DNA from 2 places in the Pinisolibacter sp. DMC19 genome. Region 2 is predicted to be linked to the other one. Evidence: predicted binding sites of a transcription regulator. Region 2 holds the regulator's gene; the other holds the start of a gene.
The links. Region 2 encodes HrcA, which represses chaperone genes, less so after heat shock. Its sites were predicted from a motif close to GTTAGCACTCNCNNNNNGNGAGTGCTAAC; they were not measured.
Positions count from the first base shown of each region.

Region 1 (4,913 bases), on a different contig from region 2:
GCGATCCCTCGGGCGGGTCGATCACCATCGACGGGCAGGACCTGCGCGACGTGACGATCGACAGCATCCGCAAGTCGATCGGCGTCGTCTTCCAGGACCCGGGCCTGTTCGATCGCTCGATCGCCGAGAACCTGCGCATCGGCCGACCCGAGGCCACCGACGACGAGATCCGCGAGGCCGCCCGCCTCGCCGAGGCCGACGGTTTCGTCGAGAGCAAGTTCGGCGGCTGGGACGCGCGGGCCGGCGAGCGCGGGCGCGGCCTCTCGGGCGGCGAGCGCCAGCGCCTCGCCATCGCCCGCGCGATCCTCAAGAACGCGCCGATCCTCATCCTCGACGAGGCGACCTCGGCGCTCGACAACGAGACCGAGCTGAAGATCAAGCGCGCGCTCGATCATCTGGCGAAGGACCGCACCACCTTCGTCATCGCCCATCGCCTGTCGACGGTCCGCAACGCCGACCAGATCCTCTACATGGAGGCCGGCCGCATCGTCGAACGCGGCACCTTCGACGAACTGGTGGCCGCGGGCGGCCGTTTCGCTGCGCTGGTGGCGGCCGGCGAGTTGCAGGACGAGGAAGAGGAGGCCGCGGCGATGTCCCCGGCGTGAGACTTCGATAAAATTCGAGCGGTCGAGAAAACCGTGTCTCGAGACGGCTCTGATAGGACGGGAGGACGGGCGCGAGTGCCCGGCCTGTCACAGGAGATCCGTCCGATCATGGCTTCGAACGCTCTTTCCGCCGCGAACGGCCCCGCGAAGGGCTCGCCCGTCTTCTCCGACGACGCCCGCGACGACTGGCAGGACTGCCCGATCGATCCCTCCTGGGTCCTCGAAGGTGCGCCGCAGGCCCGCATCGTCGCGCTCGCCAGCGGTGCCGACGGCTTCGCCTCGACGGCGCTGTGGGACTGCACCCCCGGCACCTTCCGCTGGCAGTTCCATTGGGACGAGACCGTCCACGTCATGGAGGGTGTCGTCGAGGTGACCATGCCCGACGGCAGCGAACACGTGCTGCGCGCCGGTTCCGTCGCCTTCTTCCCCGGTGGCTCCCACGCCGTCTGGCGGGTGGTCGAACCGATCCGCAAGCTCGCCGTCTGCCGCCGCACCGTGCCGGCGCCGCTCGCCCGGATCATGACGACCGGCGATCTCGCCCGTCGGGCCGTGCGCTTCCTGAAATACGCCGCGCGCGTCATCTTCATCGGCACCGTGCCGGAGAGTGCGACCCTTCCCAAGGGCGAACCCGCACTCGTCCCGATCCCCGTCCGCGCCGCCGCACCGCGCCGCATCGCCGCCGTCGCCGGTATCGCGGCCGCCGCCGCGGCAGCCGCCACCATGGCGGCGCTCGACTTCGTCTGATCGCGTCGCCCGCCTCCGCGCACGCCTCGTCCGCCCTCCCCGTTCGACAAACCGCCGCAGCGCGGTCGGCCCCTCGCCCAGGGGCCGGCCGCGCCGTCGCGCGTCGTCTCACGGCCGACCCGCGCGTCTTGCCGCCTCGCCCTCGCTCGACGCGGGCACGACGCCGGAAGAAGTCCGTTCTCCCGCGCTCGTCCACATCGACTCATGCCATTTTTGCATTCCAGATATGCGAAAACATTGGCTGATCTACACGCAAAACTGGCAGAGACGTAACGTTATGTCCGATTGAGCATATCTAACAGATGGTTTATGACGCGGGGTTATTTAAATTACGCCTGAAATATTACGAGAAACGCGATTTGATATGCGTATTTGCCCGAGTTATCATGGTCCCAGATAGTCCTCGTACACCATTTTCCGGGCTATCCAAAAGCGAAGACGTTCTTCCGGGCGGATACGATGACAGACGACGACAGTTCTCGCAAAAGAGCGCCAGGCGTCACCTATGGAACGGCCGGAAATTGCCCCGACGGCATCTCCTTCATCGAGCATTTCCTGGTGGACGACGCACCGCCGGAACTCGAGGCGGTCGAGGCGGCGATCGACGCCGAGCCGCGGCCCTGGTGGCTCCGTTGGGTGCGACTGGGTGCCGTCGCGCTGTCGCTCGGCTTCTGGGCGCTGGTGATCCACGTCCTCTTCTGGTGAGGGCGCCAGAAATTGCTGGCGCCCCGCCGCGCCGGATCGACCGGGCGGCGGCGGCCCGAACGGCGGAAAACGTCCTCCGCCTTGACTCGTGCCGCCTTCGTCCCTATCTCCGAGCGACCCTGTTGGCACTCGATTTCGACGAGTGCCAACAGGTCGAATTCCCGGCGTCCCCCACCCCGATCCATTCATCGCGCGGACGGGTCACGGGCGACAGCCGAACGAACGTGTTCCAGAGAGGATCGCATCCATGTCCATCTCCTTCCGTCCGCTCGCCGACCGTGTCGTCGTCAAGCGCATCGAAGCCGAGCAGAAGACCGCCGGCGGCATCATCATCCCCGGCACCGCGCAGGAGAAGCCGCAGGAAGGCGAGATCGTCGCCGTCGGCCCCGGCGCCCGTGACGACGCCGGCAAGCTGATCGCGCTCGACGTCAAGGTCGGCGACAAGGTGCTGTTCGGCAAGTGGTCGGGCACCGAGATCAAGCTCGGCGGCCAGGACCTCCTCATCATGAAGGAGAGCGACATCCTGGGCATCGTCGGCTGAGGCCGTCCGATCCGGATCGTTCTCCCACCCGTTTCTCTCTTTCGGAGTAGGCCCACATGGCTGCCAAAGACGTCAAGTTCTCCGCCGATGCCCGCGAGCGCATGCTGCGCGGCGTCGACATTCTCGCCAACGCCGTCAAGGTGACGCTCGGCCCGAAGGGCCGCAACGTCGTCATCGACAAGTCCTTCGGCGCTCCCCGCATCACCAAGGACGGCGTCTCCGTCGCCAAGGAGATCGAGCTCGAGGACAAGTTCGAGAACATGGGCGCCCAGATGGTGCGCGAAGTGGCCTCGAAGACCGCCGACCTCGCCGGTGACGGCACCACCACCGCGACCGTACTCGCCCAGGCCATCGTCCGCGAGGGCGCCAAGGCGGTTGCCGCCGGCATGAACCCGATGGACCTCAAGCGCGGCGTCGAGCTCGCCGCCGCCACCGCGGTCAAGGACCTCGAGGGTCGCTCGCGCAAGATCAAGACCTCGGCCGAGGTCGCGCAGGTCGGCACGATCTCCGCGAACGGCGAGAAGGCGATCGGCGAGATGATCGCCGAGGCGATGCAGAAGGTCGGCAACGAGGGTGTCATCACCGTCGAGGAAGCCAAGACCGCCGAGACCGAACTCGACGTCGTCGAAGGCATGCAGTTCGACCGTGGCTACCTGTCGCCCTACTTCATCACCAACGCCGACAAGATGGTGGCCGACCTCGAGGATCCCTACATCCTGATCCACGAGAAGAAGCTCTCCAACCTGCAGGCGATGCTCCCGGTCCTCGAGGCCGTGGTGCAGACCTCCAAGCCGCTCCTCATCATCGCCGAGGACGTCGAGGGCGAGGCGCTCGCCACGCTCGTCGTCAACAAGCTGCGCGGTGGCCTGAAGATCGCCGCCGTCAAGGCGCCGGGCTTCGGTGACCGTCGCAAGGCCATGCTCGAGGACATCGCCATCCTGACCAACGGTCAGGTCGTGTCGGAAGACCTCGGCATCAAGCTCGAGAACGTCACCCTCGACATGCTCGGCCGCGCCAAGAAGGTCACGATCGCCAAGGAAAACACCACGATCGTCGACGGCACCGGCGCCAAGTCCGAGATCGAGGCGCGCGTCGCCCAGATCAAGGCCCAGATCGAAGAGACCACCTCCGACTACGACCGTGAGAAGCTCCAGGAGCGTCTCGCCAAGCTCGCCGGCGGCGTCGCGGTCATCCGCGTCGGCGGCGCGACCGAGGTCGAGGTCAAGGAGAAGAAGGACCGTGTGGACGACGCGCTCGCCGCGACCCGCGCCGCGGTCGAAGAAGGCATCGTCCCCGGTGGCGGCGTGGCTCTGCTGCGCGCCAAGAAGGCGGTCGAGGCCCTGTCGTCCGACGTCGCCGACGTCCAGGCCGGCATCAACATCGTGCTGAAGGCCCTCGAGGCCCCGATCCGTCAGATCGCCGAGAATGCCGGCGTGGAAGGCTCGATCGTGGTCGGCAAGCTGCTCGAGAACCCCGACGCCGAGATCGGCTTCGACGCTCAGACCGAGCAGTTCGTCAACATGGTGTCGGCCGGCATCATCGACCCGACCAAGGTCGTCCGCACGGCGCTCCAGGACGCGGCTTCGGTCGCCGGCCTGCTGATCACCACCGAGGCGATGATCGCCGAGAAGCCGCGCAAGGAAGCTGCTCCGGCGATGCCGGGCGGCGGCATGGGCGGCATGGGCGGCATGGACTTCTGATCCGCCAGGATCGGAAGGCCGTGAAGGCCGCCCATCACCGAGAAGTGCCGAAGTCGGGCAAGCCCGACTTCGGAGGGCGGCATGGACTTCTGAGGAAGTCCTCCGCGAACAAAAAAGAGAGGCGGCCTTCGGGCCGCCTCTTTCGTCTTCGGGGTGTTCGGTCAGGCCGAGGCAAGCGCGCCGACGGCGCCTCCGCTCACCAGCAGAGGCGCGGCACGAAGGCGGTGGCGCCGAGCTTTTCGGCCTCGAGGCGCGCCGAGACGCGGGTGGCGTCGGGGTCGTCGATCGGGCCGAAGTCGGCGGCGTGGATGCCGCCGGTGACGAAGAGCGTGTCGATCTTCTGCAGGAAGGCGCCGCGCACGTCGGTCGCCAGACCGTCGCCGATCGCCAGCGTGCGCACCTCGTCGAAGGGCTTGCCGTAGAGTTCCGAGATCCGCATCCGCGTCTCGTCGTAGACGGGTCCCCAGGGCTTGCCGACCAGGGTGATGTCGCCGCCGAGTTCCTCGTAGAGACGGGCGAGCGCGCCGGCGCACCAGACGCGTTGATGGCCGCGTTCGACGACGATGTCGGGATTGGCGCAGACCAGCGGCAGGCGGCGTTCCGCGAGCACCGCGAGGC
Region 1 covers NZ_JBQUZF010000003.1:537,946-542,858, reverse strand. The annotation lists gene ACT53U_RS10615 (glucan ABC transporter ATP-binding protein/ permease) at 1-605, shown strand, start outside; gene ACT53U_RS10610 (cupin domain-containing protein) at 714-1,349, shown strand; gene ACT53U_RS10605 (hypothetical protein) at 1,908-2,054, shown strand; gene ACT53U_RS10600 (co-chaperone GroES) at 2,302-2,595, shown strand; gene groL (chaperonin GroEL) at 2,652-4,295, shown strand; gene ACT53U_RS10590 (TIGR01459 family HAD-type hydrolase) at 4,492-4,913, opposite strand, start outside.
Region 1: ACT53U_RS10600 (co-chaperone GroES) is a predicted target of HrcA. The motif match lies at 2,176-2,204, and genes of this name have one in related genera.

Region 2 (4,913 bases):
CGCCGGTCTCCTCCGGCTCGGGCAGGTCGAGCTCGCCCGCCGACACGGCATCGATGCCGTGCGGGGCGAGCAGATCGCGGATCTCGGCGAGCTTGCCCTTGTTGTGGGTGGCGACGACGATCCGGCCGCCTTCGAGACGACGTGGGGTCATGGACGATCCTCCCTCTCCGGGCCGAGCGATCGCGCTCAGCCGATGATGGTCTTCTGCAGGGCGACGAGCTCGCCGACGCCCTTTTCGGCGAGGCCGAGCAGCGCGTCGAGCTCGGCGCGGGTGAAGGGCTTGCCCTCCGCCGTGCCCTGGATCTCGACGATGCCGCCGGCGCCGGTGATGACGAAGTTGGCGTCGGTCTCGGCGTTGGAATCCTCGGCATAGTCGAGGTCGAGCACCGGGGTGCCGCGATAGATGCCGCAGGAGATCGCCGCGATGTGGTCCTTGAGGACCTCGCCCTTGACCATGTCGCGCGCCTTCATCCAGGCGAGACAGTCGTGCAGCGCGATCCAGGCACCGGTGATCGAGGCGGTGCGGGTGCCGCCGTCGGCCTGGATGACGTCGCAGTCGACGGTGATCTGGCGCTCGCCGAGCGCCTGGAGATCGACCACGGCACGCAGGCTGCGGCCGATCAGGCGCTGGATCTCGTGGGTGCGGCCCGAGGGCTTGCCGGCATTGACCTCACGACGCATGCGGTCGTGGGTGGCGCGCGGCAGCATGCCGTATTCGGCGGTGACCCAGCCGCGGCGCTGGCCGCGCAGCCAGCCCGGCACGTTGTCCTCGAGGCTGGCGGTGCAGAGCACGTGGGTGTCGCCGAACTTCACCAGGCAGGAGCCCTCGGCGTGTTTGGCGACGCCGCGCTCGAGGCTGACGGAGCGCAGTTCGTCGGCGGCGCGTTTGGACGGGCGCATGATCTTCTTTCGTTCGTTCGTCGTTTCGTAGGTCTCCCGTATCCCGCCGGGGGGCAGAGGTAAAGGCCGATCGGGATCGCGGGACGATTGATCGGCCGCCACCGTGATGTACGATCGAGGCCACGGCCCGATCGACGGGTCGACGGATTCAGCATGGCCCAGCCGCCGTTCCTCACCCAACCGCCGATCGCCGCCGGTGCCGGCAGCCTCGCCCAGCTCGACGAGCGCTCGCGCGAGATCTTCCGACGCATCGTCGAGGGCTATCTCGACACCGGCGAACCGGTCGGCTCGCGCAACATCTCGAAACTGCTGCCGATGGCGCTGTCGCCGGCCTCGGTGCGCAACGTCATGGCCGATCTCGAACAGGCCGGCCTGATCTTCGCCCCGCACACCTCGGCCGGCCGGCTGCCGACCGAGAGCGGGCTGCGCTTCTTCGTCGATGCGATGCTCGAGATCGGCGATCTCGGCGAGGGCGAACGCCGCCGCATCGAGGCCGAGATCCGCGCCGCCGGCCGCACGCCGGAAGAGGTGCTGACCGAGGCGAGCCAGATGCTCTCCGGCCTCACGCGCGGCGCCGGTCTGGTGCTCGCCCACAAGGCCGATCTCAGACTGAAGCACATCGAATTCGTCCGGCTCGAGCCGACGCGCGGCCTCGTCGTGCTGGTCGGCGAGGACGGATCAGTCGAAAACCGCGTCGTCGAGCTGCCGCTCGGCCTGCCGCCCTCGGCGCTGGTCGAGGCGACCAACTATCTCAACCGTACCATCCGCGGCCGGACGCTCACCGAGGCGCGGGCCGAACTCGAACGCCTCCAGGGCGAACGGCAGGCGGAACTCGACGACCTGACCGCCCGCGTCGTCGAGGACGGGCTCGCCACCTGGGGCGAGGCGGCGGAGGGCCGGCCGCAGCAGCTGATCGTGCGCGGTCGCGCCAATCTGCTCGACGATCTCCGCGCCGCCGAAGACCTCGAGCGCATCCGCTCGCTCTTCGACGACCTCGAGCGCAACCGCGACCTGATCGAGCTGCTCGGCGACGCCGAGCGCGGCGAGGGCGTGCGCATCTTCATCGGCTCGGAGGCGAAGCTGCATTCGCTGTCGGGGTCGTCGCTGGTGCTGGCGCCCTATCGCGACGCCGAGGCCCGCGTCGTCGGCGTGCTCGGCGTCATCGGCCCGACGCGGCTCCACTACGGCCGCATCGTGCCGATGGTCGACTACACCGCCAAGCTGGTCAGCCGGCTGATCGGGTGAGATCGATTCGGCGCCGTTCGAATCGGATGCGAGACGATCTGGTTCATCGTTCATCCATTTGGTTTCATTGACTTTTCTCAGCATGTGAGAAACCGCGGGCGTCGATTTGGGGCGGGCATCCGAGGGCCCGCAGCCACCGCCCGCCCGAGCCGTCTCGTGCCCCCATTTGCATTGTCCGCCGGGACGCCTACATGAGACGAACCGCGACGCGATCCGCGCCCCCGAGACCCCCGGAGCCCCCCATGACCACGCCCACCGCTTCCTCCCCCGAGAGCTGGCACGGAACCACCATCGTCGCCGTCCGCAAGGGCGCCAAGGTCGTGGTCGCCGGCGACGGGCAGGTGACGCTCGGGGCGACCGTGATCAAACACACCGCCCGCAAGGTGCGCCGGATCGGCCGCGGCGACGTGATCGGCGGCTTCGCCGGCGCCACTGCCGATGCCTTCACCCTGTTCGAGCGGCTGGAGAAGAAGCTCGAGCAATATCCCGGTCAGCTGACCCGCGCCTGCGTCGAGCTCGCCAAGGACTGGCGCACCGATCGCTATCTGCGCCGGCTGGAAGCCATGATGATCGTCGCGGACGCCACCACGACGCTGGTGCTGACCGGCAACGGCGACGTGCTGGAGCCGGAAGGCGGCGTCGCCGGCATCGGCTCGGGCGGCACCTATGCTCTGGCGGCGGCGCGGGCGCTGATCGATCAGGATCTCGATGCCGAAGTGATCGCGCGCAAGGCGATGGCGATCGCCGCCGAGATCTGCGTCTACACCAACACCAACGTCGTCGTGGAGACGATCTGACATGAGCGACGGCGGCATTCGGCCCGACGATCCCGCGTTCTCCATCGGTCCGGCCGATCTCGATGCGGCGGTCGCCGCCGGCGTGATCGGGGCCGACACCGCGACGGCGCTCGCCGCCTTCGCCACGGCGCGCGGACGGGAGCTGCCCGCCGCCGACGAGGAGGCCGTGCGCTTCGTCACCTCGTTCAACGACGTCTTCGTCACCCTCGGCATCGCGCTCCTCACCGGCGCGGTCGTCGTCCTCGGCTTCCAGTTCGCGCCGATCGCGACCGGCCCGGCCGTCGCCGTGCTCGCCTGGGGTCTCGCCGAGATCTTCACCGCGCGCCGGCGCATGGCTTTCCCCAGCATCGTGCTGGTCGCCCTCTTCGTCGCGGCCTGCGGCGGCAGCGTCATGATCGCGGGCGACGCCCGCGGACCCTTCGTGGCGCTCGGCGCCGGCCTCGCCATGCTGATCGGCGGCTATGTCCACTGGCGCCGCTTCGGCGTGCCGATCTCGGTCGCTGCGGCAGCGGCCGGCGCCATCGCGATGATGGTCGGTCTCCTCGCCGGCGTGGCGCGACCGTTCCTCGATGCGCATTTCGGCGAGATCTGTCTCGTCCTCGGCCTCGGCGTCTTCGCCCTGGCGATGAAATGGGACCTCTCCGACCGCGAGAGGCGGACGCGGCGCACCGACACGGCCTTCTGGCTGCACGTGCTGGCCGCCCCGCTGATCGTCCATCCGCTCGCCGCGCTGCTCGGCGCCGGCTTCGGCACGGTCTCCGGCGCGGCGCCGGCGCTGATCCTGGCGATGTTCGCGGTGATCGCCCTCGTCGCCGTCGTCGTCGACCGCCGCGCCCTGCTCGTCTCTGCGCTCGTCTATTTCGGCGGTTCGATCCTGATGTTGATCCGCGGCGCCGGCTGGACCGGGTCGATCGACGAGGCTCTGACCGTCGGCCTCGTCGGGGCCGTGGTGCTCGGCCTCTCCGTCGCCTGGGCGCCGCTGCGCGCGGCCGTCCTCACATTCGTTCCGGCCGCGGTCCGCGCGGTCGTCCCCGCTCCCCGCGTCCCCCGAGGCCAAGCGTCATGACCAATTTCTCGCCCCGCGAGATCGTCTCCGAACTCGATCGCCACATCGTCGGCCAGAAGGACGCCAAGCGCGCCGTCGCCATCGCGCTGCGCAATCGCTGGCGCCGTCAGCAGCTCGAAGGCGCGCTGCGCGACGAGGTGCTGCCGAAGAACATCCTGATGATCGGCCCGACCGGCGTCGGCAAGACCGAGATCTCGCGTCGCCTCGCCAGGCTCGCCGATGCGCCCTTCCTCAAGGTCGAGGCGACCAAGTTCACCGAGGTCGGCTACGTCGGCCGCGACGTCGATTCGATCGTCCGCGATCTGGTCGAGATCGGCATCGGCATCGTCAAGGCGCGCAAGCGCACCGAGGTTCGCGCCAAGGCCGAGATGGCGGCGGAGGAACGCGTGCTCGACGCGCTGGTCGGCAAGTCGGCCTCTCCCGCCACCCGCGACAGTTTCCGCCGCAAGCTCAGGGCCGGCGAACTGAACGACAAGGAGATCGAGATCGAGGTGGCGGCGCCCGCCGCCATGCCGAATTTCGACCTGCCGGGCATGAGCGGCGGCGGCTCGGTCGGCGTGATGAACCTCGGCGACATCTTCGGCAAGGCCTTCGGCGGCCAGCGCAAGACGCGCAAGGTGACGGTCGCCGAGGCCCATGCGCCGTTGATCGCCGAGGAATCCGACAAGCTCGTCGATCAGGACGGCGTCGTCACCGAAGCAATCCGCGCGGTCGAGGAGAACGGCATCGTCTTCCTCGACGAGATCGACAAGATCTGCGTCCGCGAGGGGCGCGGCGGCGGCGCCGACGTTTCACGTGAAGGCGTGCAGCGCGACCTGCTGCCGCTGATCGAGGGCACGACGGTCTCGACCAAATACGGGCCGGTGAAGACCGACCACGTGCTCTTCATCGCCTCCGGCGCCTTC
Region 2 covers NZ_JBQUZF010000006.1:29,444-34,356, reverse strand. The annotation lists gene rdgB (RdgB/HAM1 family non-canonical purine NTP pyrophosphatase) at 1-151, opposite strand, end outside; gene rph (ribonuclease PH) at 187-900, opposite strand; gene hrcA (heat-inducible transcriptional repressor HrcA) at 1,054-2,145, shown strand; gene hslV (ATP-dependent protease subunit HslV) at 2,388-2,942, shown strand; gene ACT53U_RS15150 (hypothetical protein) at 2,944-4,008, shown strand; gene hslU (ATP-dependent protease ATPase subunit HslU) at 4,005-4,913, shown strand, end outside.